One region of the Streptomyces sp. NTD107 genome, then DNA from elsewhere that is predicted to be linked to it. Evidence: riboswitches for the same ligand, from Rfam matches in the RefSeq annotation. Region 1 holds a riboswitch; the other holds the start of a gene.
What was found. Region 1 has a riboswitch for cobalamin ahead of metE (5-methyltetrahydropteroyltriglutamate--homocysteine S-methyltransferase). Riboswitches for the same ligand answer to the same signal wherever they lie in the genome.
Positions count from the first base shown of each region.

Region 2: linked by a shared signal. The riboswitch ahead of AC5WRL_RS09970 (ribonucleoside-diphosphate reductase subunit alpha) and the one ahead of metE (5-methyltetrahydropteroyltriglutamate--homocysteine S-methyltransferase) in region 1 are both predicted to bind cobalamin.

Region 1 covers NZ_JCAJZV010000005.1:314,991-330,296, reverse strand. The annotation lists gene AC5WRL_RS13625 (antibiotic biosynthesis monooxygenase family protein) at 1-162, opposite strand, end outside; gene AC5WRL_RS13620 (flavin reductase family protein) at 244-822, opposite strand; gene AC5WRL_RS13615 (nitroreductase/quinone reductase family protein) at 847-1,485, opposite strand; partial or broken gene AC5WRL_RS13610 (FAD-dependent monooxygenase) at 1,547-4,432, opposite strand; partial or broken gene AC5WRL_RS13605 (ketosynthase chain-length factor) at 4,604-5,812, opposite strand; gene AC5WRL_RS13600 (beta-ketoacyl-[acyl-carrier-protein] synthase family protein) at 5,809-7,065, opposite strand; gene AC5WRL_RS13595 (TcmI family type II polyketide cyclase) at 7,097-7,426, opposite strand; gene AC5WRL_RS13590 (hypothetical protein) at 8,438-9,073, shown strand; gene AC5WRL_RS13585 (helix-turn-helix domain-containing protein) at 9,124-9,276, shown strand; cobalamin riboswitch at 9,691-9,881, shown strand; gene metE (5-methyltetrahydropteroyltriglutamate--homocysteine S-methyltransferase) at 10,064-12,388, shown strand; gene AC5WRL_RS13575 (hypothetical protein) at 12,546-13,010, shown strand; gene AC5WRL_RS13570 (hypothetical protein) at 12,962-14,326, shown strand; gene AC5WRL_RS13565 (hypothetical protein) at 14,346-14,498, opposite strand; gene AC5WRL_RS13560 (GNAT family N-acetyltransferase) at 14,770-15,306, shown strand, end outside.
Region 2 covers NZ_JCAJZV010000004.1:9,191-24,496, reverse strand. The annotation lists gene AC5WRL_RS09975 (ribonucleotide-diphosphate reductase subunit beta) at 1-309, opposite strand, end outside; gene AC5WRL_RS09970 (ribonucleoside-diphosphate reductase subunit alpha) at 309-2,768, opposite strand; cobalamin riboswitch at 2,848-2,986, opposite strand; gene AC5WRL_RS09965 (GNAT family N-acetyltransferase) at 3,037-3,537, opposite strand; gene AC5WRL_RS09960 (YbdD/YjiX family protein) at 3,568-3,858, opposite strand; gene AC5WRL_RS09955 (carbon starvation CstA family protein) at 3,855-5,993, opposite strand; gene AC5WRL_RS09950 (GntR family transcriptional regulator) at 6,226-7,017, opposite strand; gene AC5WRL_RS09945 (extracellular solute-binding protein) at 7,284-8,555, shown strand; gene AC5WRL_RS09940 (carbohydrate ABC transporter permease) at 8,601-9,581, shown strand; gene AC5WRL_RS09935 (carbohydrate ABC transporter permease) at 9,578-10,492, shown strand; gene AC5WRL_RS09930 (glycoside hydrolase family 3 protein) at 10,500-12,092, shown strand; gene AC5WRL_RS09925 (SIS domain-containing protein) at 12,082-13,134, shown strand; gene AC5WRL_RS09920 (SDR family oxidoreductase) at 13,195-13,953, opposite strand; gene AC5WRL_RS09915 (TetR/AcrR family transcriptional regulator) at 14,038-14,679, shown strand; gene AC5WRL_RS09910 (sensor histidine kinase) at 14,977-15,306, shown strand, end outside.

The DNA.
Region 1 (15,306 bases):
CTGAGCCTTCATGTACGCGGCGTCGTCCTGCCAGACCTTCAGGAAGTGCTCGGTCAGCTCCTCCGGGACGAGGATCGTCTCGATCATGCTGATGGGGCCGGTCGTCTCGCGGAGCTGCTGCTCGAACGGGGTGGAGGGGTCCAGGTGTTTGATGCAGACCATGGGTGTGTCCTGCCTTCGCGGGCGTGGGTGTGGGTGTGGGGTGTGGGGTGTGGCCGTGGGTGGGTGGGCGTCGACGGCGGTTCAGCCGTCGAAGATGGGGTGAACGCCGGCGGGTTCCTCCTCCAGCGCGCCGAGCACCCCCCGGTAGAAGATGAGGGGGTCCTGGTGGTCGCCGGGGAGACCGAGTTCCACGACCCGGCCCAGGAAGATGGTGTGATCGCCGGCGTCGACGGTGTCGACCAGGCGGCAGGAGAGAAAGCCCAGGGCGTCGCCGAGCACCGGCACCCCGGTGGCCGAGGATCTCCGCTGCACGCCGTGGATCGCCGCCGTGTGCCGGCCGGCGAAGTCCCGGGCGAGCTGTTCCTGGTCGCCGGCGAGGAAGTTCACCACGTACGCGGCGCTCTCGTGCAGCACGCCGGTCAGCCGGGAGTTCTTGTGCAGACAGAACAGGACCAGGGGCGGGTCGAGCGAGACCGAGGTGAAGGAGTTGACGGTGGTTCCGGCCTCCTGGCCGTCACGGCCGGTGGTGATCACGGTGACTCCGGTGACGAAGAGTCCGCAGACCGTGCGCAGTTGGCGTCCGTCGATGGTTTCGGTCCGGTGCGCCGCCAGGGGGTCCGCGTGGGTTCGCGGCGGACCGGCGGGGGCGTTTCCCTTCATGGGATGTCCTCCATCGTTGCGCGATCAGGGCTGCCCGGTCTCCAGATCGACCGGGGTCAGTTCCATGACGGGGATGAGCCGGCTGGCCCGGTTCTGGAATTCGCCGATGAACGGATAGGCGTCGGTGAAGTTGCGCCAGGCCGTGTCCCGTTCGCCGCCCGTGAGTTCCCGGGCGGTGACCTCGATCTGTTCGGGGCCGATGTGGATGGAGGCGCGCGGGGTGGCGGTCAGATTGAGGTACCAGGCGGGATGGGTGCTCCGGGGGCCGCCGGGGATGTCGAAGTGCCCGGGTACGGCCACCACATGGAACCGTCCGCGCACATACTTGTAGGCGATGGGATTGGTGCGGGCTATCCCCGTCCTTCTGCCGAGGGTGGTGATCAGCAGGGCTTCCAGATCGCCGAACTTCCCCATGAACCGGCCACGGCTGCCCCGGTAGACGGCGATGTTCATCCGCAGAAAGAACTTGTTCACGGAGCGGCGGAGCTTCGAGGGCGGCTTCGAGTAGAGATAGACGTTGAACCGGACGAACGCCTTCAGCAGCGGGCTCGCGTTCAGCTCGGGCCGGGTGGTGGACCACGAGGTCAGTGCGTCCGTATGCCGGAGCTGGGAGGCGGGGTCGCCGACCGGCTCGACCGGTGGTGGGGTCGTGGCTGCGGGCATGGACATATTCCCTTTCTCGTCAGGGGTTGCGGGGGTGTGCGGGCCGGGCGGGGCGCGGGTGTCAGAGCAGCTTCTTTCCTCTGAGACCGGCACGGATGATGCCGCCGGCCATGGCACGGCCGAGATCGCGCATCTCACCGGCGGGTGCCTCGCGGATGGCCCAGTACATGAACCGGGCCATCATCGGCGCGTCGGGATGGACGAAGCGGGTGGATTCCGGGTCCTTCCAGCCGAAGACCGGGTTGAGGCTCTCGCAGTCGCCCAGCGCCGCAAAGATCGTGTCGGCGGCCTTGTCCCCGTCGATCTGCCCCGCCTCGTACTTCTCGCAGGTCTCCGCGGTCAGTTCGAGCAGTTTCTTGAAGGCGGTGCTCTCCGCGAACCACAGACCGGGGTAGGGGGCCGCTTCGAGGTCGCGCAGATGGCTCTCGTCCCCGGTCAGCTCGTAGTTGACGCGGGCCCGGGTCAGCCGCATCACCCCGGGGGTGAGGAATCCGCCCCACACCCGGAAGACGGCGTTCCACAGCCGGAAGTGCGAGAAGGCGATGAAGGAGCTGTTGACCAGGTCGTCGTTGTACTGGAGCAGTCCGCGCTCCAACTGCTCGACGTAGGCGTACCGCTCCACCGACCAGTCGTCGTCCTGGAGGGAGTCCAGGATGCGGGTGCACAGCGAGTAGACGACTTCGAAGGTGTTGGACAGGCCGCGCGAGAACAGCGGGTCGATGAACCCGGCCGCGTGCGACATCAGACACCAGCGGGGACCGATGGACTGCTTGGAGGAGTACTGGAGCCGGTCGGTGGACACCCACTCCCGTACCCGCCTGGCACCGGCGAACTGGCGCTTCACGGCCGGATACTTGTCCAGGTAGTGCTGGAACTCCTCCTCCGGTGTCAGGTCGGCCGGCTTGGGGTAGACCCGCTCGTCGAAGGTCAACCCCACGCTGCACATGGGGTTCGTCGAGTCCTTGTGATTGTCGAACGGGATGATCCAGAACCAGCCGCGTTCGATCATGTGGTGCAGGGTGCCGCCGTGCCAGGGTGCCGGTGGACGCAGTTCATGCGGGTGGTGGGAGACGTCGTCGAAGGGCTTGATCCCGATGTAGTGGGTGAACAGCGAGCGCGAGTGGTGCTTGAAGCGGGCGGGCTGCTCGCGCAGATCGAACTTCTCCGCCAGCGGGGAGCGGAACCCGCTCGCATCGATCAGATAGCGCGCCCGGAAGACCTCGCCGTTCTGGCCGGTGACCGTCACCCCGTCGTCGTCGAAGTCCAGATCCCTCGCCCGCCAGTTCTGCCGCGTCAGACACCCGTACCGGGCCGCCACATTGAAGTAGTACTGATCCGTCTCCTGCCGGAACAGATGGCTGGCCTCGGTGAGCAGCTTCGGAATGACGAACATCGTCGCCTCTTCCGGATCCGGCTCCTGACCGGGCACCTGCCGGATGAATCCGAAGCTCTGCTTCTTCCCGTGATGCGGACCGATGTTCTTGGTCACGGCCTTCACATCGAGCAGATGGCCGAGCTCGGGCACATCGAAGCGGGCCCGCAGAATGTGCAGCCATTCGATGAGCTGCGGTGTCATCGACTCGCCGATGGCGAACCGCGGGTGCTGGCCGGCATCCACCAGCACCACGCTCGCCCCCTGGCGGGCAAGACAGGCGCCCGCCACCGAACCGGCCAGGCCCGAGCCCAGAATCAGCACATCGCACTGCCGGGCCGGGCGTGCCTGGGGAGCCTTGGTCGTCGCCTTGATCCTGCTGGCCATCGGTCCGCCTTTCTCCGTGGTGGTACGCGCTGTCGGGGAGTTGCGTTCGCCTTCCGGCGCGGCGTGCGCGGCGCCGGCCTCCGGTGGGTTGTCCAGGCCGCTGATGACGCGGCCCAGCCGCTGCCGTACCGGGGGGAGGTCGAGCAGCTGTGCCATGAGGTCCCGCACGTCCTCGGTGCCGGGGCCGCCGAGCAGCAGTACGCCCTGCGCCCGGATATGTGCCAGGGTTCGGGCGCCGGCCGGGCGGCGCTGCCGGTCGTAGCTGTCGAGCAGTCCCTCCGGGGCGCGTCCGGTCACCTCGGCGGCGAGTTTCGGGCCGAGGTCCAGCGCGTCCTGGAGTCCCAGGTTGATGGCGATGCCGCCCACCGGAAGCTGCTGGTGGGCGGCATCGCCGGCCAGCAGAATCCGGCCCCGCCGGTACTGCGCGGCCTGGCGGCAGGTGTCGTCGAACGCGTTCCGCCACAGCGGGGTGCCGTCGCTGATGTCCTCGCCGGTGACCGTAGCCCAGGCAGCGGCGATCTCGGTGAAGGACGGCGCGGTCTCCCGGGTTCGGGGCGACTGTCCCAGGACGTGCACCATGACCCGGGTGATCCCGTCCCGGGTGGCGGCCACGGCCAGGCCCCTGGGCAAGCGCTGGAAGCGGCGGTCGGGGATGTCGAGGCCGTGCACGTCGGCGCGCAGTAGCTCGCGGGTGGCCGCGGTGCCCGGGAAAGGGATGCCGGCGAGCCGTCTTACGGTGCTGTGCTCACCGTCGCATCCGACGAGATGGGACGCGGTGAACCGGGCCGGGCCCCGGGGGGTGGCGGCGACGACCTCGACCCGGTCGGGGCCGGCGCGTACGCCTCGTACCTCGTGGGCGCGCCGGATGTCGGCCCCGAGCTCGATGGCCCACTCGGTGAGCCGTGCTTCGAGGCGGGTCTGCGGAAGTTTCCACAGGCCGGCGTACCGGGTGGGCTGCTCGCCGAGGTCGATCGGCAGGCCGCCGTAATGGCCCATGCGTTCCCGGGGCAGGGGCCCCAGCGCGTCCAGCAGCCCGCGCCGGTCGAGCAGTTCGACGGTGCGGGCGTGCAGGGTGGAGGCCCGGGATTCGGTGGTGGGGGCGGGGAGCCGCTCCAGGACGGTGACGGTGGCGCCACCGAGGCGCAGCTCGGCGGCCAGGGCGAGTCCCACCGGGCCGGCGCCGGCCACGAGGACATCGGTGGTGCGGGTCATGGGGTTCCCTCTCTCCCCGGGCCCGGTTCGGGTTCGGGGTGCCGGAGATGGCCGCGGGTGTGGGCTCCCACTCGTCCCGGTGCGGAAGGACGGGGGGCCCGGTGCCCGGCACAGTGCGGTGGTGACGCCCCGCGGGGCCCATGACCGGCCGAAGCGGCGCAGGACGAGGGCGGAGTTGAAGCCGCCGACGCCCCGGGCGAGCACCAGGGCCGTGTTGACGTCGGTCTCCCTTGGCCCGTCCACCACCAGGTCGATCCGGTGCCGGGGGTCCGGGACGGTGTTGATGGTCGGCGGAATCCGGTTGTCCCTGATGGTGAGGAGGGCGGCGGCCACATCGAGGGGGCCGGCGCCGGACAGCAGCCGTCCGGTCATGGTCTTGGGGGCGGTGACCGGCACGCCGTACGGGCCGAACAGCCCGGTGATGGCCCGGGCCTCCTCGTCGTCGGCCCCGGGCAGGGCCGCCGCGTCGGCGAAGACGACGTCGATGGTTCGGGGGGGTTCCCCCGCGTCGGCCAGGGCGAGCTCGATGGCCCGGCGCAACCCCGGCGGGCGTCCGCTGCCGGGCCGGGGGTCGATGGTCGCCCCGTAACCAGCGATCTCACCGTAGATGTGGGCGCCTCGGCGCCGCGCGGATTCGGCCTGCTCCGTCACCAGCAGGGCGCCGCCCTCGCCGGGGACATGGCCGCCGGCCGCCGGGTCGAAGGGAAGGTAGGCGCGGTCCGGGTCGGCGCTGGTGCTCAACCGGCCGCCGGAGAGCTGGGCGACCCAGCCCCAGGAGCACAGCGAGCCGTCCACCGCACCGCAGACGACGCCCCGGGTGCCCTTGCGCAGCAGCCGCCGGGCCTGGGCGAGGGCATCGAGCCCGCCGGCCTGGTCGGAGACCAGGACGCCGCCGGGGCCGCGCAGTCCGTTGCGGATGGAGATCTGGCCGGTGTTGACGGCGTAGAACCAGGCGAACGACTGGTAGGCGCTGACGTACTGGCCGCCCTTGCTCCACAGGTTGCGCAGTTCGTTCTGCCCGAATTCGAAGCCGCCGGCCGAGCTCGCGGTGACCACACCCAGGTCGTAGTCGGGCCACTGACCGGGGTCGACGCCCGCGTCGTCGAGGGCCAGACCGGTGGTGACGAGGGAGAGCTGAGTCATCCGGTCGGTCTGTGGCAGCAGCCGGCCCGGCAGATGGTCCGCGGCGTGGAAGCCGGGCACCTCGCCGGCGAGCAGGGACGGATAGCGGGTCGCGTCGAACCGCCTCAGCGGGCCGATGCCGCTGCTGCCGGCGCAGGTGGCGGACCAGTAGGCATCCGTGCCCAGGCCGTTGGGCGCGGTGATGCCCACGCCGGTCACGACGGTCGCGTTCATGCCGCTCTCCGCAGCACCATGGCGCTTTGGAAGCCACCGAATCCGCTGCCCACGGTCAGGGCGGTGTCGGTCTGCCATTCCCGGGCGGTGAGCGGCACATAGTCCAGGTCGCACTCGGGGTCGGGGGCGTGGAGATTGGCGGTGGGTGGCACGAGCCCGTGTTCCATGGCGAGTGCGCAGGCGGCGATCTCCAGGGAGCCGATGGCGCCCAGGGAGTGACCGATCATCGACTTGATGGAGCTGATGGGGACGGCGCGGGCGTGTTCGCCCAGGCTGCGTTTGAAGGCCGCGGTCTCGTGCCGGTCGTTCTGCCGGGTGCCCGAGCCGTGCGCGTTGATGTAGTCGACGGCCTCGGCGGGGGTACGGGCCTCGGCCAGCGCGCTGCGGATCGCCTCGGCCATTTCCCGGCCGTCCGTGCGCAGGCCGGTCATGTGGAAGGCGTTGCAGCGGGAGGCGTAGCCGGCGATCTCCGCGTAGACGCGCCCCCCGCGCCGTCTGGCCCGGGTGTACTCCTCCAGCACGAACACGGCGGCGCCTTCGCCGAGGACGAAGCCGTTGCGGGAGCGGTCGAAGGGTCGGGAGGCGCACTCGGGTGCGTCGTTGCGGGGGGTGGTCGCCTTGATGGCGTCGAAGCAGGCAACGGTGATCGGGGAGATGGGGGTGTCCGTGGCGCCGGCGATCATCACATCGGCGCTGCCGTCGCGGATCAGGTCGGCCGCGTGCCCCATGGCGTCGATGCCGGAGGTGCAGCCGGTGGAGACGACGGTTGCCGGCCCTTCGGCTCCGGTGGACCAGGCCACTTCCCTGGCGAAGGAACTGGGGACGAAGCAGTCGTACAGATGCGGTACGGCATAGGTGTGGTCGACGAGTTCCAGCCGGCCGTCGTCGCTGACGACGCGGTACTCGCGGTCGAGTCCGGTGGTGGCGCCGACCGCGCTGCCGATGACCACGCCGGTGCGGTGCGGTTCTCGTGTGTCGTCCTGGAGGCCGCTGTCGGCGAGGGCCTCGGCGGCGCAGACCACGGCGAACTGGGCGGCGCGGTCCATGCGGCGGATTTCCTGCGGCCCCAGGCCGTACTGCCGCGGGTCGAAGTCCACTTCGGCCGCCACCCGGGAGCGGAACGGGGTGGGGTCGAAGATGGAGATGCCCCGGGTGGCGGTTCTGCCCTCGCTCAGCAGGGACCAGAAGTTCTTGACACCGATTCCGCCGGGCGCCACGACTCCCATTCCGGTGATCACCACGCGCCTGGTCACATGAGTGCCGTTCTCTTCGGGGTGCCCGCCATCACGAGGACCGGTTCCACTGGTAGAAGCGGGTGGCCAGGGCGTCCTTGGGAGATCGCCAGGTCGCCGGGTCGTAGGCAGCGATGTGCGGCTTGAGATCGTCGCTGACCTGGACGAACAGCGGGTGGGTGGCCGCCTTCTCGATAGCGGCTCCGCCGTCGTCCGAATCGAAGTCCTGGAGGTGGAAATAGAGGCCGCGGAAGGAGAACAACTGGCGCCGTGTGGTGCCCATCAGCTCGGGCAGGTGAGTTTTGTCGAACTTCCCGAATATCCGGGCTACGTCACCATGGGCTTCCGGGTTCATCCGCGCCACGATCAATGTGCTGTGCATCGGACATCTCCTTTGCTGACACGGGGTGTGCGATCCGGGCAGGATCGGACCGGTGTTCCCGGAGCCGGGTACACCGGGCGAAGTGCCGGGACGGGTGTGCGCGCCGTGGCGGGGCCCGGGTCGCCGGTTGGCATGACGGGGCCAGCTCCCGCCCGGAAGAGGGCAGGACCGCGCGGGGCGCGATGGGTGTGCGGGGAGAGCGGCGGTGCGTCGGGGCACCGGGGGAAGAGGGCTCGCGGTGATGTGGCCGGAAATGGGCACACCAAAGCGGCGGGAAGAGCGTGACACCGCCGCGCGGAACGTGTCAACCCCTGTCGGGCCACCGTTCGCCGGAGTGCGGTGCTGCCCGGATGCGGGCACAGCTCTGCCGCCGTGGACAGCGTGACACCGCCCCCGGAGCCTGTCAATGCCCCTCGGTCAGCGCCTCCTTGAGGGCCCGCGGGCGGTCACTGGCCCCGCACAAACGGCCGGAGTAACCAGTTGCGTTCTCTAACGCAAATGCTCAAAGTGCGGTTCATCGGCGATTGGGAGTGCGCTCGAAAAATAGTTCTCCTGCCCGGGGATCTCGGCCGTGGTTCATATGTCGAAGTCCTCGTGCTGACAGGTATGGACGCCATCTTGGTTTGTATGTATTGTCTTCAAATCTCAGGGCAGACGCGCAAATCGGGGGTGTCGGCGCCGCATGGACTCGCGAACTCGTTGCCGGACAGTACGATCCGTGGATCTCCGCGATCCGCGCACAACCGGTTCCGATCTCTTCCCCACACTGATGGGACATCCATAACACCGGCAATGACGCCGATGGACAGGATCAGTACGACCCGACGGAGATCGGCCTCCGCGGCGCCGATCCACAACGTCCCGCAACCCCTTGAGACATCAATACAGCCCGCAGTTACGGGTGTTCCAAGCGTGATTCTTAGATATCCGCACTGCTTCATGACTGACCATCAAGGTGGCGAAATGAAGACAACACAGCATGTGGGAAGAAAATGTGGCCGCCAGTCGCCGGTGACTCATCTGGACCACCGTTCGGGCTCAGCGCTCAACCTTTGCACTGTATGCTGTCGAGAAATCAAGAAGAACCTCATCGAGCTCCCGCAGATCTACGCTGACTGCCAAGCGAGCGCCGAAATCTCCCGGCCCGCCCCGACCGGCCAGCGGATCAGCGGGGGACGCCGGCACACGGGGGTACACCTGAGCAAGGAAGCCATCTCGGCCAGGGCCGACATCCTCGGCTTTCTCACCTCCTGGTCCGCGCTGGTCGTGGACGAGCGGACCACCGCCCGACCGTCCCGGCGCCAGCCGGCAGTCCTCACCTGCTTCCTCCTCGCCCACCTGGACTGGCTGACGACCCATCCGGCCGCCGCCGAGTTCGCCGAGGAGATCTCCCGGGTCACCAACCGCGCCCGCCGCACGGCGTACCAGCCGGCCAAGCCGCGCATGAACCTCGGGCAGTGCGTCCACCCGGGCTGCACGACCCCCATGAACACCTCCACCCCCACGGAGGACGGGCCCGGCGTACCCGAGGTCGGCTGCGCCGACGGCCACCGCTGGCAGCCGCACGAATGGCTCCAGCTGTCCCGGCAACTGCGCCGGCGCGGACGCGGCCCGGCCACGGCGAACCCGGCCAGGGGCGACAGGTGAGCCGGCCCTCGCGGCACGGCCCACGTCTCATCCCCACGGACCTCGCCGCCATGGCCGTAGGAGTCTCCCGGGCCACCATCCGCAAATGGGCCAGCCGCGGAAAGCTCACCCGCTACGGCAGCCCCGGACGCGCCGAGTACGACCTCGACGAACTCATGGAACTGATGGAAACACCGCTGGACCACACCCCACGGGAGAACTGACCGGCCGTCGCCGCCGCGATCCCCCGTCCGCCGCTCGCTCACCGGAGGCGGGGGATCCTCCCGGTGAACCGAACGGCGGACGGGGCGTACCGCGGCGCACCCGGCCCGGCGACGGGGGGCACCCGAACCGTGGTCCGCCGCGTCCCGGAGCGCGGGGCCATGAGCCCACCACCAGGTACGTACCGACCCGTCAGGCCGTCTCCGCGCAGCGATGCTCACCATGTCTCCTCCTCCCGCGCTCCCCCCTAAGAGAGAACCGGGTCCCGGAGTGTGACACGGCAGCACCGACAATGTGACGCAGATCTCTTCCTCCGGTCGGGCGGAGCGTGGGCCGGGCCCGCCCTGCCCCACACGTCCGGCATGCGAACGGGTGGCCCGGGGGCCGCCCGGAGCGCTTAGGGTGGCTGACGCAGCTGGTTCGCCCTGCCCGCCAGGCAGGCGCGTCGTAAGAGGGAACCCGGTGGGAATCCGGGACTGCCCCGCAGCGGTGAGCGGGAACGACCGCCGTCATACGCACTGGAGCCGACTCCCGGCTCTGGGAAGCGACGGCCACTAGGACGCCTCGTCATCCGGCGAGAAACGCCCGCGAGTCCGAAGACCTGCCACTGCCCGCGCGCACCCCGCGCGCGGCCCCGGTGACCTTCGAGGGCGGGTCGGACGGCGTCACGCGGCAGGCTGCCCGCGGGCCTTCACCGCCCGCGCATCCCGCCCGCCCGTGCGTTCGCCCCTTCGCGCCCCCGTACCGGTCCGCCGGACAACGGAAATGACACTCGCGAAGGAGAGTTCCGTGACCGCACAGTCCGCAGCCGCGGCAGCACGGGCCACCGTGTACGGCGTCCCCAGGCAGGGCCCCGACCGGGAGCTGAAGAGGGCGATCGAGGGGTACTGGAAGGGCCGCGCCGACGCCGCCGCCCTGCACCGCACCGCCGCCGATCTGCGCCGCGACAACTGGCGCCGGCTGGCCGACGCCGGCGTCCACGAGGTGCCCACCGGGGACTTCTCGTACTACGACCACGTCCTGGACACCGCCGTCATGGTCGGCGCGATCCCCGAGCGGCACCGGGCGGCCGTCGCCGCCGATCCGCTGGACGGCTACTTCGCCATGGCGCGCGGCACCCAGGAGGTGGCGCCGCTGGAGATGACGAAGTGGTTCGACACCAACTACCACTATCTCGTCCCGGAGCTGGGCCCGGACACCGTCTTCCGCGCCGACCCGGCCGCCCAGGTGGGGCAGCTGACGGAGGCGCTGGCGCTGGGCCACACCGCGCGCCCGGTGCTGGTCGGCCCGCTCACCTTCCTGCTGCTGGCCAAGCCCGCCCCCGGGGTGGCCGACGACTTCGAGCCGCTCACGCTGCTGGACCGGCTGCTGCCGGTGTACGCCGAGGTGCTGGCCGCGCTGCGGGCGGCCGGCGCGCAGTGGGTGCAGCTGGACGAGCCGGCCCTGGTCGCCGACCGCACCCCCGCCGAACTGAGCGCCACCGCCCGCGCGTACCGCGAACTGGGCGGGCTGACCGACCGGCCGCAGCTGCTGGTCGCCTCGTACTTCGACCGGCTCGGCGAGGCGCTACCGGTGCTGGCGAAGGCCCCCGTCGAGGGGCTGGCGCTGGACTTCACCGGACCGGCCGCCGCGAACCTGCCGGAGCTGGCCGCCGCCGGCGGACTGCCCGGCAAGCGGCTGGTGGCCGGGGTGGTCAACGGCCGCAATGTGTGGATCAACGATCTGGGCGCCTCGCTGAGCACCTTGGGCACCCTGCTCGGCCTCGCCGACCGGGTGGATGTGGCGGCCTCCTGCTCGCTGCTGCACGTTCCGCTGGACGCCACCGCCGAGCGGGAGCTGGATCCGCAGCTCGCCCGCTGGCTGGCGTTCGCCCGGCAGAAGACGGAGGAGATCGTCACCCTGGCGCGCGGCCTGAGCGAGGGCACCGGCGCGATCACGGCACGGCTGGCCGCCAACCGCGCCGACCTGGCCTCCCGGGCCGGCTCACCGCTCGCCCACAACCCGGCGGTCCGGGCCCGTACCGCCGCCGTGACCGGTGCCGACGCCCGGCGCTCCGCCGCGTACCCCGAGCGGGCCGCCGCCCAGCACGACCGGCTGGGGCTGCCGCTGCTGCCGGTCACCACCATCGGGTCCTTCCCGCAGACCGGCGAACTGCGCACCGCGCGCGCCGATCTGCGCGCGGGGCGGATCGGGGAGGCGGTGTACGAGGAGCGGATCGCCACCGAGATCCAGGAGGTGATCGGCTTCCAGGAGCGGGCCGGGCTCGATGTGCTGGTGCACGGTGAGCCGGAACGCAACGACATGGTGCAGTACTTCGCCGAGCAGCTGACCGGGGCGCTGACCACCCGGCACGGCTGGGTGCAGTCGTACGGCACCCGGTACGTCCGGCCGCCGATCCTGGCCGGGGACATCGCGCGGCCCGAGCCGATGACGGTGCGCTGGACGCGGCACGCGCAGTCGCTGACCGACCGTCCGGTAAAGGGCATGCTGACCGGCCCGGTGACGATGCTGGCCTGGTCCTTCGTACGGGACGACCAGCCCCGGGCGGAGACCGCCCGGCAGATGGCGCTGGCGCTGCGCGACGAGGTGCGGGATCTGGAGGCGGCCGGTACGTCGGTGATCCAGGTGGACGAGCCGGCGCTGCGCGAGACGCTGCCGCTGCGGGCCGCGGAGCGCGCGGAGTATCTGGGGTGGGCGACGGAGGCGTTCCGGCTGACGACGGCCGGGGTGCGGCCCGACACCCAGATCCACACCCACATGTGCTACGCCGAGTTCGGTGACATCCTGCGGGCGATCGACGATCTCGACGCGGACGTGATCTCGCTGGAGGCGGCCCGCTCCCACATGCGGGTGGCCGATGAGCTGGGCGCGGCCGGCTATCCGCGCGAGGTCGGGCCCGGGGTGTACGACATCCACTCGCCCCGGGTGCCCGATGTGGCGGAGGCGGCGGCGCTGCTGCGCAAGGGCCTGGCGGCGATCCCGGCGGAGCGGCTGTGGGTCAACCCGGACTGCGGGCTGAAGACCCGGGGCTGGCCGGAGGTACGCGCGGCGCTGGAGAACCTGGTGGCGGCGGCGCGTGAGGTGCGCGAGGACCTGCCGACGGGCGCGGTGTAGCGCGGGCCCCCGGGCCGGTGGGGACGCGGTGCGACTGCGTCCCCACCGGCCGGTGATCTATGTTGGTCCGATGGGTGAGAACGGTGGGATACGGGCGATACGGGTCCCGGTGGGCGAGGACGCGGCGCGGTGGGTGACCCGGGGAGACTGCCACCGGGTGCTGCTGATCGTCCACAACGTCACCTCGGCCACCCGGCTGCTGGAGATCCTGCCGCTGTTCCGGGACGACCTGCGGGTGCAACTGCTGGCCACCTGCACCGGGTCGTCGCCGTTCCAGGCGGGGGTACGGGAGCTGCTGGCGGATCTCGGACTGCCGGTGCTGCCGTGGGAGCAGGCGAAAGAGACTCCGGTGGAGCTGGCGATCAGCGCCAGCTACGGCGGTGAACTGCATGCGGTGCGGGGGCCGTTGATGGTACTTTCACATGGTATCGGATATAATAAGACGCTCTCACTGCCGGAAGCCGGAAGCCGGAAGCCGGAAGCCGGAAGCCGGAAGCCGGAAGCCGGAAGCCGGAAGCCGGAAGCCGGAAGCCGGAAGCCGGGAACGGGCCCTCGCCGGCGCCCGTGTTCGGGATGGCGCCCGAGTGGCTGCTGCACGAGGGGCGTCCGGTCGCGGACGTGACCGTCCTCTCCCACCCGGAGCAGCTCGACCGGCTGCGCGCCGCCTGTCCCCCGGCGGCCCCGACCGCCGTCATCGCCGGTGACCCCTGCTACGACCGGCTGCTGTCGGCCGCCCCGCACCGCGACCGGTTCCGCCGCGCGCTCGGCGTGGCGGACGGCCAGCGCCTCGTCGTCCTGAACTCCACCTGGAACCCCGCCTCCCTCTTCGGCGACGGAGGCGACGACATCCTTCCCGCCCTGCTCCCCCGGCTGGCCGCCGAACTCCCCGCCGACGAGTACCGGACCGCCGCCGTACTGCACCCCAACATCTGGCACGGGCACGGCCCCGGCCAGGTGCGCGCCTGGTGCGAGCGGGCCCAGGCCGCCGGGTTGACGCTCATCGATCCGCTCGACGGCTGGCACCAGGCCGTCATCGCCGCCGACGCCGTGCTCGGCGACTTCGGATCCGTCACCTACTACGCCGCCGCCCTCGGCACCCCCGTCCTGCTCGGCGCCACCGGCCAACAGCACCTCGCCGCCGACTCCCCGGTCGCGGCCTTCGGCCGCACCGCCCCCGCGCTGCGCCCCGAACGGCCGCTGCTGCCCCAGCTGCGGGCGGTCATCGAGGGCCATGTCCGGGACCGTTACGCGGGGTTCGCCGCCCAGGTGACCTCCGTACCGGGGGCCTCCGCCGGCCTGCTGCGCACCACCTTCTACCAGTTGCTGGGCCTGCCCGAGCCCATCGACCGCCCCGCACTGCTGGATCCGCTGCCGCTGCCGGCGTACCGGCCGCCGGTCCGCACCGCACCGCTGCGCGCCTTCACCCGGCTGCTGGGCGCGGCCCCCGGCGAACCGCCGGAGATCGAGGTGGCCCGCCTCGCCGGTGACCCGGCACCGGACGGCTACCCGGTGCATGACACCCACCTGGTGGTCAACGAGGAGTGCCAGGACCCGTCCCGGCTCTCCCTGGCCTCGGTGATCGTGCGGTACGGCCGCCCGGACGACCCACGGCTGGGCCCGGCCGGGGTCTGGGCGACAGAGGTCATGCGCCGCCATCCGTACGCCGCGCTGGCGGCGTACGTCGACGGCCCGGGCCGCTGTACCGTACGGACCCGGGCCGGCGACCTGCTCCGACTGCGCGCCGCCCCCGCCGCCGACGGTCACCCCACCCTCCACGACCCGGCCGCGTACGGCTGCGCGCTCTACGCCTGGCTGAGCCACGGCAAGCCGCTCGGCGATCTGCTCGCCGCCGGCCTGACGGTGCTGACCGGCGGCGTACGGCACCGGGTGTCCGTCACGGCGGTACCAGCCCCGATCCCGGCCGGCCGACCGTGGTAGAGCAAGGACACCGACCGGGTCAGGCGGCCCCGACCCGTGTCGACTCGTTGAACCCGGCGAGGCCGGCCCGCCCGCCCTGGATGAGCAGTCGACAGTCCGGGCAGCCGCGGTACCAGTCGTCACCGGCCGAGGTGAGTGAATTCAGGTGCGGCCCGTGGGCGGTACGGCTCATGCTGGAACCGCCTGCGCATAGGGGTCCTCTAGGCCAGCGAGGGAGTCGAGCCCGAGGTCGGCTTGCCGGGCGTCGCTGAGGCGCAGCAGGTGGGCAGCAGGTCACGGGGCCCGGTCCTGGGGCGAAGTGGACTGCGGGGCGGTACCGAACCAACGCCGTGCTGGTCAAATCGCTTGCCAGAAGGCCCACGGGACCGTCAGGATCTGCGCTGTGATCCCTCAACTCTGCAGTTGCCGACCGCACACCACCACGCCTGCAGAGGATCACAACCTTGAGCTATTCCATCCGCGCGTTCGTCCCCGCTGACGAGACCGCCTGGCTCCGCTGCCGGGTACTGGCTTTCCTCCACACCGCGTACTTCGACGATGTCTCACGCGCCAAGCCCACTACAGCGGCCCCCGACATGGACCTGGTGGTTGCCGACGCAGCCGGCAGCGTCGTCGGGATCATGGACACCAGCATCGAGGGTGACTTGGCGACGATCGACACAGTCGCCATTCACCCGGACCACCAGCGCCGCGGCCTCGCCCGCGAACTACTGGAACGAACTCGCAACCAGGCCCGCAATCTCGGCGCGGAAACCCTGGATGCCTGGACCCGGGACGACCCGGAAACCTTGAGCTGGTACCGAGCGATGGGCTTCACCGAGAGCGATCATTACCTGCACGTCTACGCCAGCCATGACCGCGACCCGGCAGAGCCCGCCAGGGCTCTCTCGGAGGCCCGGCCTGGTCTGCGACCTCTCATGATCTTTGCGCACGCCCAGCTCTTCGATGAAGAGCGGCTAAGAGGAGAGTTCGCCCGCGTT
Region 2 (15,306 bases), on a different contig from region 1:
CAGGTACAGCCGCGCCTCGGGGGAGTTGATGTGCTTGTAGAGCGTGAGCACCAGGTTGTTGGCCACGATCGAGTCGCCCGTGGCGAAGAACGCCACCAGCCGGCCGATCATGTGCTGCTCGCCGGGCGAGAGCTTCGCCAGGTCCGCGACGTCCGAGTGGAGGTCGACCTCCTCCACCGTCCAGGTGTTCTTGATGGCGTCCCGGTACCGCTCGTAGAAGTCCGGGTAGCGCATCGGGCGCAGGGTCAGTTCGAAGCCCGGGTCGAGCAGGTTCTTCGTCGCGTTCGGCTTCGGTGTCTCGGTGGTCATTACTGGCATGCCTCGCAGGACTCGGGGTTCTCCAGGGAGCAGGCGACGGCGTCGGCCTCCGCCACGGGCGCCGCGGGCGCCGCGGACGCGGGCGCCTGCTGCTGTACGGGGATGGTCGCGGATGCCGTCGCCGCGCCGCCCCTCGCCGACGCCGCGATGCGGGTGGCCGGGCGCGACCGCAGGTAGTAGGTGGTCTTCAGGCCGCTCTTCCAGGCGTACGCGTACATCGAGCTGAGCTTGCCGATGGTGGGCGACGCCATGAACAGGTTGAGCGACTGCGCCTGGTCGATGAAGGGGGTACGGGCCGCCGCCATGTCGATCAGCGCGCGCTGCGGCAGCTCCCACGCGGTGCGGTACAGGTCGCGCACCTCGGCGGGCAGTGCCGCGATGCCCTCGATGGAGCCGTTCGCCTCACGCAGCGCCGCCCGGGTGGCCTCCGTCCACAGCCCCAGCCGCTTGAGGTCTTCCACCAGGTAGGTGTTGACCTGGAGGAACTCACCGCTCAGCGTCTCGCGCTTGAAGAGGTTGGACACCTGCGGCTCGATGCACTCGTACACCCCGGCGATCGAGGCGATGGTGGCGGTCGGCGCGATGGCCAGCAGCAGCGAGTTGCGCATCCCGCTGCCCGCGATCCGGGTCCGCAGCGCCTCCCAGCGCTCCGGCCAGGTCACCTGGGCGTCGGCGTAGTGGTCGGGGTGCAGCACCCCGCGCGCCGTGCGGGTCTTCTCCCAGTTCTCGAACGGGCCGTGCCGCTCCGCCAGATCGGCGGAGGTCTCGTACGCCGCCAGCATGATCCGCTCGGAGATCCGGGTGGACAGCGCCTTCGCCTCGGGGGAGTCGAACGGCAGCCGCAGCCGGAAGAAGACGTCCTGCAACCCCATCAGGCCCAGGCCGACCGGCCGCCAGCGGTTGTTGGAGGCGGCGGCTTCCTTCGTCGGGTAGAAGTTGATGTCCACCACCCGGTCCAGGAAGGTCACGGCGGTGCGCACGGTGGCGTCGATCCGCTCCCAGTCCATGTCACCGTCCGCGCCCAGGTGCGCGGCGAGGTTGATGGAGCCGAGGTTGCACACGGCGGTCTCGCCGTCGTCCGTCACCTCGATGATCTCGGTGCACAGGTTGGAGGAGTGCACGATCGAGCCGGGCTCCGCCGTCTGGTTGGCGGTACGGTTCGAGGCGTCCTTGAACGTCATCCAGCCGTTGCCGGTCTGCGCCAGGGTCCGCATCATCCGCGCGTACAGCTGCCGGGCGGGCACCGTCTTGGCGGCGCGGCCCTCGGCCTCCGCCCTGCGGTAGGCGGCGTCGAACTTCTCGCCCCACAGGTCGACCAGTTCGGGCACCTCGGAGGGCGAGAACAGCGACCATTCGGCGTCCGCCTCCACCCGGCGCATGAACTCGTCCGGGATCCAGTGCGCCAGGTTCAGGTTGTGGGTACGGCGCGCCTCCTCGCCGGTGTTGTCCCGCAGCTCCAGGAACTCCTCCAGGTCGGCGTGCCAGCTCTCCAGGTAGACGCAGGCCGCGCCCTTGCGCCGGCCGCCCTGGTTGACGGCGGCGACCGAGGAGTCCAGGGTGCGCAGGAACGGCACGATGCCGTTGGACTTGCCGTTGGTGCCCCGGATGAGTGAGCCGCGGGCCCGGATCCGGGAGTAGGACAGGCCGATGCCGCCCGCGTGCTTGGAGAGCCGGGCCACCTGGTGGTAGCGCTCGTAGATGGAGTCGAGTTCGTCCAGCGGGGAGTCCAGCAGATAGCAGGAGGACATCTGCGGGTGCCGGGTTCCGGAGTTGAACAGGGTGGGGGAGGACGGCAGGTAGGCGAGCGAGCTGGTCAGCCCGTACAGCCGCGCCACCTCTTCCAGGGCGCGCTCGGAGCGGTCCTCGGCGAGTCCGCAGGCGACCCGCAGCAGGAAGTGCTGCGGGGTCTCGATCACCTTGCGGGTGATGGGGTGGCGCAGCAGATAGCGGGACTCGACGGTGCGCAGCCCGAAGTAGCCGAACCGGTCATCCGCACCGTCGGTGATGGCCTGCTCCACCAGGGCGTTCAGCCGCCGCGCGTGCAGGGCGACGAACTCGGCGGTGCTGTCGGCGATCAGGCCCTCGCGGTGGCCGGTGGCGATGGAGTCGGAGAAGGTGACCGCGCCCTGCCCGGCGGCTTCCTCGCGCACGGCGAGGGTGAGCAATCGGGCGGCCAGCCGCGAGTACTCGGGCTCCTCGCCGATGAGGCCGGCGGCGGCCTCGATGGCGAGCGAGCGGAGTTCGGCCGCGTCGGAGTCGGCCTGCCGGCCGCGGATCACGGCCGCGGTGACCCGCGAGGGGTCGACGGCGGGCAGATCGGCGGTGAGGTCGCTCACGGTGCGCAGCAGTTCGGCTGAAGCCGGCTCCGCGGGGGCGACGGGTGCGATGGTCACGCGATGCTCTCCCTCATATCGCAGGGAAACCTCCGGGGTTACGCACGACGGGCGCATGCGGGCATACGTGTGGTAAGGCAAAGGGCCACGTGTCGTATACCGCGCAGCGTCCGCCGGCCCAACCCACGAGGCCCGGACGTTCTCGATACTGACGGCAGGTGTTCGGACTCATGATGGACAGCACGAAATCAGCCCATCACATACCGTTGCGGGACAGTTCCGGAATCGCACCGGATTCCCCTGCGGCGACAGCGAGCATGAGCATACATCTAGTGTCGCGAGAAGCGAGCACCCCCATATGTAGTGTTCGTCGTCATACTTACGGTCACAGCTCACATGCGAACGCCTGAAGAGTGATCCCCGGTATCGGCTCCCAGTCGCGCTCCGGGGCCCGAACGAAGCCCAGCCGCTCGTAGAGTCTGTGCGCTGTGTGCATTTGCGACTGGCTACAGATGACGACACGCCGTTTCCCGGTGTGGCGCGCCCGACGCAGACACTCCCGCACCAGTGCCTCGCCGACGCCCCGGCCGCGCGCCTCGTCCCGGACCGCCAGCATCCGGAACTCGCCCTCCTCGGGCCCGGCGGCGACATCGGCGTACTCGCCGCCGTCCGGCACATAGGTGACCGAGCCGAGCAGGGTGCCGTCCGAGTCGGCGGCCACCAGCAACTGGGCGTGGGCGGCCCGGTGCGCGGTGTTCCGCAGCACCTCCAGGTAGGGGTCGGCGGCCCCGTAGGTGAGCAGGCCGCCGCTGAGATAGACCTCGGCGGTCAGCTCACCGGTCGCCACCAGTTCGCCGGCCGCCGCGGCCCTGATCGTGATGTTCATACCGCCCAGTGTGCGGGGTGGCTCCGACAGTCAGCAGCAGCGGGCGCCGCCCTGCGGATCGGCCTCGCGGGCGTCCATCCGCATCCGCTCGAACTCGCGCCGGGTCAGCACCCGTACCGCCGGGTCCTGGGTCCGGGCGCGGGCCGTGTAGCGGTCGTACGCGCTCTCGCCGGTGACCTCTCGTACGTACCAGCGCAGCCAGCGGCCGGCCCGGCGGGCGGCGGTGCGTGCCACCACGGCCACCCCGGCAGTCCCGGTGGCAGCCCCGGCAGTCCCGGCAGTCCCGGTGGCGGTGCCGGCCGCCCCGCCGTCCCCGGTCATTCGCGCGCCCCTTGGGGGGTGCGCTCGTCGCCGCTCTCGCCGTCCCTGGGTGCCGGGATGCCGCCGTCCGGGCCGAGCCCGGCGGCCACCAGTTCGGCCTTCTCCTCCTTGGTGGCGATCAGTCCGGCCGGGGCGATCAGCCGGGACTCCACGAAGGGCGACTCCTGGAGGGTGACGGAGCCCGGGTCGCGCAGCGACTTGGTGATCATCCGGGCGGCGTCGGCGAAGACCACCAGGACCAGCAGCGCCAGCAGGCCGGTGATGGCCGCGGTGATGGTGGCGTTGTTCACGATGGTCTGCATATCGGACATGTTCTTGGCGCCGGGCAGCAGTTCACCGGCCGCGATGCCGTCCCGGTACTGGGTGCGGCGGGCCCAGAAGCCCACCGTCGGGTCCCCGGAGAACACCTTCTGCCAGCTGGCGGTCAGCGTCACCACCGAGATCCACGCCAGCGGCACCCCGGTCACCCACGCGTAGCGCACCCGGCCGGCCTTCACCAGCAGCACCGTACAGATCGCCAGGGCGACCGCGGCCAGGAGCTGGTTGGCGATGCCGAAGACCGGGAAGAGCGTGTTGATGCCGCCCAGCGGATCGTGCACCCCGATCCACAGCAGACCGCCCCACAGCCCCACCACCAGCGCGCCGGTGATCCAGATCCCCGGCCACCAGTGGGTGGAACGGAACTTCGCCAGCTTCGGGTGCGCGCCGCCGATGGCGTCCTGGAGGATGAAGCGGCCCACCCGGGTGCCGGCGTCGATCGCGGTCAGAATGAACAGCGCCTCAAACATGATCGCGAAGTGATACCAGAAGGACATCATCGCGTCGCCGCCGAGAATGTCGGCGAGAATCGCGGCCAGGCCGAGCGCCAGGGTCGGCGCGCCGCCGGTCCTGGAGAGCAGTGAGCCTTCCTCCACCGATTCGGCCGCCGCCGCCAATTGGTCCGGGGTGATGGTGAATCCCCAGGAGGTGATGATCTCGGACGCCGATTGAACGGTGTCCCCGATCACCGCCGGCGGGGCGTTCATCGCGAAATAGATGCCCGGATCGAGCACGCAGGCCGCGGTGATCGCCATGACCGCCACCGAGGATTCCATCAGCATCGCGCCGTAGCCGATGGTCCGTACCTGGGTCTCTTTCTGAATCATCTTCGGGGTGGTGCCCGAGGAGATGAGCGCGTGGAATCCGGAGAGCGCCCCGCAGGCGATGGTGATGAACACGAACGGGAACAGCGAGCCGGCGAACACCGGGCCCTGGCCATTGGTCGCGAAGTCCGTGACCGCGTCCATCTTCAGGCCCGGCAGGGTGATCACAATGGCCGCCGCCAGCAGCCCGATCGTGCCGATCTTCATAAAGGTCGACAGATAGTCACGCGGCACCAGCAGCAGCCACACCGGGACGACGGAGGCGGCGAATCCGTACACCGCCAGCCAGATCACCAGAGTGCTCGGCTCCAGCGTGAAGGTCTCGCCGAGCGAGGAATTCGCCACCCAGCGGCCGGCCACGATGACGAACAGCAGCAGCGAGACGCCGATGGCGGTCACCTCGGCGACCTTTCCCGGCCGCAGATACCGCAGATAGAAGCCCATGAACAGCGCGATCGGAATCGTCATCCCGACCGAGAAGGTGCCCCAGGCGGATTCGGCGAGCGCGTTCAGGACCACCAGCGCCAGCACCGCCAGCAGAATGATCATGATGGTGAAGATCGCGATCACCGCCGCGACCCCGCCCACCGGGCCGATCTCCTCCCGCGCGATCTGCCCCAGCGACTTGCCGTCCCGCCGGGTGGAGGCGAACAGCACCACCATGTCCTGCACCGCGCCGGCGAAGATGACCCCGACCACGATCCAGATGGTGCCCGGCAGATAGCCCATCTGGGCCGCCAGTACCGGGCCCACCAGCGGGCCGGCGCCCGAGATGCCGGCGAAGTGATGGCCCAGCAGCACCCGCCGGTCGGTGGGGTGATAGTCGAGCCCGTCGTTCAGCCGCTCGGCCGGAGTGGCCCGCCGCTTGTCGACGCCCAGCGCCCGGTGCGCGATGAACCGCGAGTAGAAGCGATAACCGATGGCGTACGAGCCGAGCGCCGCCGCCACCATCCAGGCCGCGGACACCTCCTCGCCCCGGGAGAGCGCCAGCATGGCCCAGCCACAGGCCGCCACCACGGACACCAGCGTCCAGATGACGACCGTACGGGGTCGTGCCTGCCGTAGTTGTCGCACCACAGTCGTACCCTCCCTGCACCACCGTGCCGGTCGTCATCGCCCGACAGAGGGCGAATCTAGGGCAGGAGCGGCCGGATGACCATGGGGCGGTGCGGGATTGAGGGACGTCTTCACCGACTCATCGCGTGATGATCATGACCTGGTGGCGTCAGGACGCGGGCGGCGGTACCGGGGCCGGCCGCTCCAGATTGGCCACGAACTTGTAGCGGTCGCCCCGGTACACGGAGCGCACCCATTCCACCGGCTCCCCGTCCGTGGCGAACGAGTGCCGCGACAGCATCAGCATCGGCAGCCCGACATCGGTGCCCAGCCGCCCCGCCTCGCACGGATTGGCCAGCGAGGTCTCGATCGTCTCCTCCGCCCGGGCCAGATGGACCCCGTACACCTCGGCCAGCGCCGTGTAGAGCGAGGTGAACCGCACCAGGGAGCGGCGCAGCGCGGGGAAGCGCTCCTGGGAGAGGTGGGTGGTCTCCAGCGCCATCGGCTCGCCGCTGGCCAGCCGCAGCCGTTCGATGCGCAGGACCCGGCCGCCCTCGGGGAGGCCGAGCAGCCGCGAGAGCCGTTCGTCGGCGTTGATGTAGCCGATGTCCAGCAGCTGGGAGGTGGGTTCCAGGCCCTGGGCGCGCATGTCCTCGGTGTAGGAGGTCAGTTGCAGCGCCTGGGAGACCTTGGGTTTGGCGACGAAGGTGCCCTTGCCCTGGATGCGTTCGAGGCGGCCCTCGACGACGAGTTCCTGGAGGGCCTGGCGGACGGTGGTGCGTGAGGTGTCGAACTCAATGGCGAGGGATCGCTCCGGCGGCACCGGAGTGCCGGGCGGCAGGGTCTCGGTCATCCGCAGCAGATGCCGCTTGAGGCGGTAGTACTTGGGCACCCGCGCGGCACGGTTCCGGTCGGTGCCCTCGGTTCCGGCCGCCGGTGCCGTGCCCCCTTCGCCCGTCATGGACCGTCCTTCCCCGTATCGGTGCGGTGCTGTCACCGGCTCCTCCGTTTTTCGCAGCTGACATCGTGGCACGGCCCGAACGGGCGCGGCGTCGGCGGACAGGTGTCGGTCCGGTAACGGACGGACGGGGCCCGCTTGTGGACTCTTGACACCTCTCCTTGGTCTAGTCCAGGCTCCGTGCAACTGGTCTACACCTCTTGTTCCTTCACTACTAACCACCGCTCCCGGCACGGGTGTCAAGGGGCGGATGCCCCGAGGAGGGTCACGTGAAGCGCACGCTGATGGCCGCCGTATCGGTGACGGCGATGACCGCGGCACTGGCCGCCTGCGGTACCGGCGACGACGGCAGCGGTTCGAGCGGCGGAAGCGGCTCGTCCGATTCCCTGACCGTTTGGCTGATGGACGGTTCCGCCCCCGAGCCGTGGGTGACCGAGCTCAATGACGCGTTCGAGGCCGAACACGGCGTCAAGGTCGATGTACAGATCCAGCAGTGGGGCGGCATCCAGGAGCGGCTCACCACCGCCCTCTCCGAGGACGGCACGGTGGACGTCTTCGAGATCGGCAACACCCAGACGGTGGGCTACGCCAACACCGGCGGTCTGGCCGAGCTGTCCTCGTTCAAGGACCAGCCGTGGAACCCCAACATGATGGCCTCCGCCGAGATCGACGACACCCTGTACGCCGTGCCCATGTACGGCGCCAACCGGGTGGTCATCTACGACAAGAAGATCTGGGACGAGGCCGGCGCACAGGTGCCCACCACCCGGGACGAGTGGATCACCGCCCTGGAGACCATCCGCGACAACACCGACGCCCAGCCCATCTATCTGCCGGGCCAGAGCTACTACGTGCTGGGTGGCTTCATCGCGGACGAGGGGGGCTCCTTCGCCACCGAGGACGGCGACCAGTGGAAGGGCTCCCTCAACACCCCGGCCGGTCAGGCCGGCATGGACTTCTACGGGCAGCTCCAGTCCTTCTCCACCTCGCCCACCGACAATGACGAGGCGACCCCCCAGCAGTCCACCGATGTCGTGCCGGGCGGCGACGTGGCCTCCTGGATCGGGCTCGGCTGGGAGGCGGGTGGCGCCATCGCCGCCATCGAGGAGGCCGGCGGCGAGGCCGACTTCGGCTACTTCCCGGTCCCCGGCAAGACCGCCGACCAGCTCGGCCATGTCTTCCTCGGCGGCTCCAACCTGGCGATCAATCAGCGCGCCGGCAACCCGGAGCTGGCCCAGGAGTGGCTGTCGCTGGCCACCTCCCAGGAATGGGCACAGAAGTTCGTGGACGCCAACGGTGGCGGCGTGGTCCCCAACCGCACCGATGTGACCGCCAGCCCCGAGGCCGGCTCCTTCGCCGAGGCCATGGTCGCCTCCTCCGATGTCGGCTTCCTGCCGCCACTTACCACCGGATGGGCCAACGTCGAGACCGTCCCCAATCCGATCAAGGAAATGATGACCAAGTCGCTCAACGGTGAGGACTACGCCTCCGCCGCCCAGGCGGCCGACTCGGAGATCACCACCCGCATCAACCGCGAATAGTCCACGCGGCGGCTGCCCCCCGGCGAAGGATGAGGAACGACACGCATGTTGACCGTGGACACCGAGGGACCCGGCTCCGGCCCGGCGGCGGCTACCGCCGGCCGGGCCGCCCGGCCCGGCCGCCGGTTCGCGCCGCCCGGCGGCTGGCTGCCGTATCTGCTGATCACGCCCGCCGTGCTGGCGATCGTGGGCATCCTCGGCTACGCCCTGGTGCGCAACCTCCTCATCTCCTTCCAGGCGTTCGGCCGCCGCCAGCTGATCTCCCACACCACCGAGTGGACGGGGCTGGACAACTACCGGCGGGTGCTGGAGGACGAACGCTTCTGGGCCTCCCTGGTCCGCACCTTCGTCTTCATGGCCGCCAACGTGGTGCTGATCATGGTGATCGGCACCCTCATCGGGCTGCTGCTGAACAAGCTCGGCAAGCGCATGCGGCTGACCCTGTCGATCGCCCTGGTGTTCGCCTGGGCCATGCCGGTGATCGCCACCACCACGGTCTTCCGCTGGCTGTTCGACACCCAGTTCGGGGTGGCCAACTGGGTGATGCGCACCCTGGGCTTCTCCGGCTACGAACAGCACAACTGGTTCGCCACCGGCTTCTCCACCCTGTCGATCGTCACCGTGCTGATCGTGTGGGCCTCGGTGCCCTTCGTGGCACTCAACCTGTACGCCGGACTCACCACCATCAGCGGTGAGATCTACGAGGCGGCCCGGATGGACGGCGCCTCGGGCCCGCGGATCTTCTGGTCCATCACCGCCCCGATCATGCGGCCGTTCTTCCTCATCACCACCTTCCTGGAGATCATCTGGGTCTTCAAGGCGTTCACCCAGATCTACGCCTTGAACGCCGGCGGACCCAGCCGGGAGTCCGAGACCCTGCCCGTCATGGCCTACATCGAGGGCATGGGCCAAAACCAGTACGGCTCGGCGGCGGCCATCTCCGTACTCACCCTGATCATCCTGCTGATCGCCCTGTCCTTCTACTTCCGCCTGATCCTCAAGCAGGAGAAGGAGCAGCAGCCATGACCGCCACCGACCAGGCCCTCGCGCGGCCCCCGGCCGGGGGGCGCACCGCCGTACGGAGCGACGTCTCCGCCTCCGCGCGCGCCCGCCGGGCCAAGCGCCTGAACCGGGCCGGGCTCAACGCGGTGGCCCTCGCGCTGACCGTGCTGTTCCTCTTTCCCGTGTACTGGATGTTCTCCACCTCCTTCAAGAGCAACTCCCAGGTGCTGGTGAAGGACCCCGTCTTCTTCTTCACCCCGACCTTCGAGCACTACACCACCGCCACCGGCGTGGAGCTGTTCTGGACGTATGTCCGCAACAGCGTCGTGGTGACGCTGGCCGCCGTGCTGCTGGCCCTGATCGTGGCGCTGGCCGCCAGCTTCGCCATCGCCCGGCTGAACTTCCGCGGCCGGCGCGGCATGGTCCTCGTGGTGATGATGGCCCAGATGGCGCCCTGGGAAATCCTGATCATCGTGATGTATCTGAACGCCCGGGACGCCCAGGCGCTCAACAGCCTGGTCACCCTGATCGTCATCTATTTCGTGATGGCGCTGCCCTTCACCATCTGGACCCTGCGCGGCTTCATCGCCGCTGTGCCCAAGGAGCTGGAGGAAGCCGCCCTCATCGACGGCTGCACCCGCACCCAGGCGTTCTTCCGGATCATCTTCCCGCTGCTGGCCCCCGGACTGATGGCCACCTCACTGTTCGGCTTCATCATGGCGTGGAATGAGTACGCCATGGTCCTGGTGCTCAACAAGGCCCCCGACATGGCCACCCTGCCGCTGTGGCTCACCCAGTTCCAGACCAACTTCGGCAATGACTGGGGCGCCACCATGGCCGCCTCCTCCCTGTTCACCGTCCCCGTGCTGATCGTCTTTCTCCTCCTCCAGCGAAGGGTCACCGGCGGTCTCTCCGCGGGTGCCGTGAAGGGATAGCACCCCGATGACCACCACCCACCGCGTCACCGACACCCTCACCCGGGACGCCCTGGCCGTGCTCCAGCCCACCTTCGCCGGCACCGACCGGGCACCGGCCTGGCTGCTGCGGCAACTGGAGAACGGCATGACCGGGGTCGGCCTGTTCGGCCGCAATGTGCACAGCACCGAACAACTGGCCGCCCTCACCGGGGCGCTGCGCGCCGCCAACCCCGAGGTACTGGTCGCCACCGACGAGGAGGCCGGCGATGTCACCCGCCTGGAACTGATCGGCGGCTCCTCCTTCCCCGGCAACCACGCCCTGGGCGCGGCGGATGACCCCGACCTCACCCGCGCGGTGGCCACCGCCATCGGCCACCGGCTCACCGAATGCGGCATCACCGTCAACTGGGCGCCCTCGGCCGACATCAACACCGACCCCGGCAACCCGGTGATCGGGGTGCGCTCCTTCGGCGAGGACCCCGACCTGGTCGCCCGGCACACCGTCGCCTTCGTCGAAGGACTCCAGAGCACCGGTGTCGCCGCCTGCGTCAAACACTTCCCCGGCCACGGCAACACCAGCGTCGACTCCCATCTCGCGCTGCCCCGCATCGACATCGATCTCGACACCCTCCACTCCCGCGAACTCGTCCCCTTCAAGGCCGCCATCGCCGCCGGCACCCGCTGCGTGATGAGCGCCCACATCCTGCTGCCCGCCCTGGACCCCGACCGCCCCGGCACGCTCAGCCCCACCGTGCTCAACGGTCTGCTGCGCGCCCCGCAGACGGAGGGCGGCCTCGGCTTCGACGGGGTGATCTACTCCGACGCCATCGAGATGAAGGCGATCGAGGCCGTGCACGGCCTGGCCCGCGGCTGCGCCCTGGCGGTGGCCGCCGGGGCCGACGCCATCTGCGTGGGCGGCACCCCCTCCGACGAGGCGGAGGTGCTGCACCTGCGGGACGCGATCATCCAGGCGGTACGGGACGGGGAACTGTCCGAGGAACGGCTCCACGACGCCGCCGAACGCGTCCGCGCCCTGGGCCGCTGGACCGCCCGGGCCCGTACCGAGGCCGTCACCGGAGCCGCCGCGGACGCCGGCACCGGCCGCCCCGTGCCGGACATCGGTCTGGCCGCCGCCCGCCGTGCCCTGCGGCTCACCCGCCCGGCGGGCGGCCCTCCGCACAGCCCGCCGACCCTGCCGCCCTATGTGGCCTCCTTCCATCCTGTCGCCAACATCGCCGTGGGCCACCGCACCCCGTGGGGGGTGGCCACCGAACTGGAGCAACTGCTGCCCGGCACCCGCTCCGCCGATCACACCGCCGACCAGGCGCAGGCCGCCGGACCGGCCGCCCTCGCCGCCGGCATCCTGGAAGAGGCGGGCGAGCACCCGGTGGTCGCCGTGGTCCGCGACGCCCATCGGCACCCGTGGATGGCCGACACCCTGACCGCGCTGCTCGCCGCCCGGCCCGACACCATCGTGGTGGAGATGGGGGTGCCCGCCTCCGCGCCCGCCGGCGCGCTGCACATCGCCACCCACGGCGCCGCCCGGGTCTGCGGCCGGGCCGCCGCCGAGGTCATCGCCGGTGCACCGGCGGGGGAGGACCGTGACCATGACCGGTGACCGGCCCGGCCGGATCATGGCCGGCGAGATGGCCCAGCAACCCGCCGTGCTGCGCCGCCTGCTGACCGAGGGTGCCCCCGCCGTCCGGGAGACGGCCCGCGCGATCGCCGCCCGCCGCCCCCGGTTCGTGCTGCTGACCGCCCGGGGCACCTCCGACCATGCCGCGCTCTACGCCAAGTACCTGCTGGAAATCGATCTTGGTATGCCCTGCGGCCTCACCTCCATGTCCACCACCACCGCCTACGCGGCCACCCCCGATCTGCGCGATGTCCTGGTCATCACGGTGAGCCAGTCCGGCGGCTCACCCGATCTGCTCGCCTCCACCCAGGCCGCCCGCGCGGCCGGGGCGATCACCCTCGCGGTGACCAACAACCCCTCCTCCCCACTGGCCGCCGCCTCCGAGTTCCACCTCGATGTGCTGGCCGGGCCCGAACAGGCCCTGCCGGCCACCAAGACCTACACCGCCGAACTGCTGGCGCTGTATCTCCTGGTGCAGGGGCTGCGGGAGACGGACGGGGCGCCGGCCGCCGCCCCGCTGCCCGAACTCGCCGAGCGGATCCTCCGGCGCCGCCCGGAGATCACCACCCTCGCCGCCCGCTACCGCTTCGCCGAGCGCATGGTGCTCACCTCCCGTGGCTACGGCTATCCCACGGCCAAGGAAGCCGCGCTGAAACTGATGGAGACCAGCTACATCCCGGCCCTGTCCTACTCGGGGGCGGATCTGCTGCACGGCCCACTGGCCATGGTCGACAACATTTCCCCGGTGATCGCCATCGTCACCGACGGCAAGGGCGGCCAGGCCCTGCAACCGGTGCTCGACCGGCTCCGGGACCGGGGGGCGGATCTGATGGTGGTCGGGCCCGCACCACAAGTGGACGCGGCCTCGGCCGGCTTCGCCCTGCACACCGAGGGGGTGCCGGAGAACCTTCAGCCGATCCTGGAGATCATCCCGCTCCAGATGCTCGCCCACGAGATCACCCTCGCCCGGGGCCAGGACCCGGACGCGCCGCGCGCCCTGGCCAAGGTCACCGAGACCAGTTGACCGGCGGGCTCTGCCGGCCGAGCCGATCTCGCCCTCGTCCTCGTCCTCGTCCTGCGGGGGTTACAGCAGCGCGCCCCCGGACGCCTCTATCCACTGGCCGGTGACCCAGCGGCTGTCGTCACAGGCGAGAAACGCGGCGATGTCCGCTATGTCGCCGGCCTCCGCCACCCGCCCGAGCGCGGACTGCTCCGCCGTCGCCCGCCGGGCCTCCTGCGAGCCGCGCAGCCAGCCGGCGTTCATATCGGTGTCCACCGCGCCCGGTGCGATGGCGTTGACCGTGATCCCGCGCGGGCCGAGCTCCTTGGCCAGCACCGGGGTCAGCCGGTCGAGGGCACCCTTGGTCATCGAGTACGCCACGAGCCCGGGCTTCCGCGCGGCGCTCGCGGTGAGGTTGGTGGAGAGATTGATGATTCGCCCGCCGTCCCGCAGCCGGGACAGCGCGAGTTGGGCGATGAAGAACGGCGCCCGGGTGTTGACCGCGAACAGCCGGTCGAACTCCTCGGTGCCGGTGCCCGCGACCCCACCGCCCGAGCCATTGATCCCGGCGTTGTTCACCAGGATGTCCACTCCGTCCGCCTGAGCGTCGAACGCCGCCCACAGCGCCTCCGCGTCACCCGGCACGCCCAGCTCGGCGCCCAGGGCGAACGCGCTGCCGCCCGCCGCCTCGATCGCCGCGACCGTCTCCTTGGCCGCCGCCTCGCCCCGCCCGTAGTGCACCGCGACCCGCGCGCCGTCCCGCGCCAGCCGCTCCGCGATCGCCCGCCCGATGCCCCGGCTGCCGCCCGTGACCAGTGCCGTCTTCCCCGAGAGCGCGCTCATCCGCCGCCCACCACCTTTCTCTAGCAGTCGCTACAGAAAGGAACGTAGCACGATTTTTGAAGCACTCGCTATAGAATGGCGTCCATGGTCACCCGATCGCGTGGTCGCCCCCGTTCCTTTGACCGGGCCACCGCACTGGAACGCGCCATGCTCTCCTTCTGGGAGCACGGCTACGACGCCACCTCCATCGCCGATCTCACCCGCGAGATGGGCATCGGCGCCCCCAGCCTGTACGCGGCGTTCGGCGACAAGAAGACGCTCTTCGAAGAGGCCCTGCGCTGCTACGTCGACCGGCAGGGCTTCGTCCACCGGGCCCTGAACGAGGAGCCCACCGCCCACGCCGCCGTCGCCCGCGTCCTGTATGAGGCCGCCGACGAGTACACCCGCCCCGGCCGGCCCCCCGGCTGCATGATCCTCATGTCCACCGCCCACGCCGACGCCTCACGGGAGGCCGCCCACCAGCTGCGGCAGCGCCGCGAGCGGACCCTGACCGTCCTGCGGCACCGCATCCAGGACGGCATCGCCGCCGGTGAACTGCCCGAGGGCGCCGGCGCCGCGGCGCTGGCCCGCTACGTCCAGGGGGTGATGACCGGCATGAGCCAGCAGTCGTGCGAAGGCGCGAGCAGGGAAGAGCTGGAAGCGGTGGCGGCGATCGCCCTGCGCGCCTGGCCGGTGGCCGGCGCCCCGCGCGGCGAGCCCTCCCGCACCCAGGGCCGCGGCGCCTGAGAGGGACCCTCAACCCTCCCGGCACCGCAGCCCGGAGCGATCGCGGACCCGGGCGCCGTCAGGGCAGAGAGCACCGGGGCCTCGCGTCTGCCCTCCTGTGCGGGGAAGGCAGAGGCAGAAAGAAGCTGCGGTCCGCTCCATTCTGACCGCAGGGGTGGCGGGTGTCCATGCTCTGAACGCATTTCCTGCGCCCACCGCCGCCATCTGCCCGTATCACGACGTTTCTTGATCGATGCGGCGCACACCACGCGGTGCGCGGCGCCCGCCATCCGGACACCCGCCGGTAAGCTCCCCCGTGTGCCCTCCATGAACGACCTCGTCCACCAGCACACCGACCTCGGGGAACGTGACCTTGAGTGGCTGCATCTGCTGGTCTCCGAATGGCAGCTGCTCTCGGACCTCTCCTTCGCGGACCTGGTGCTGTGGCTTCCCACCCGGGACGGCACCCGCTATGTCTCCGTCGCCCAGATGCGCCCCAACACCGGCCCCACCTCCTACCAGGACGACATGGTCGGCCACCTCGTGCCGCGCGGCCGGCGCCCGCTGCTCGACGTCGCCCACGACGAGGGCCGCATCGTCCGTGAGGGCGACCCCGAGTGGCGCGAGGAGGTCCCGGTCCGGGTCGAG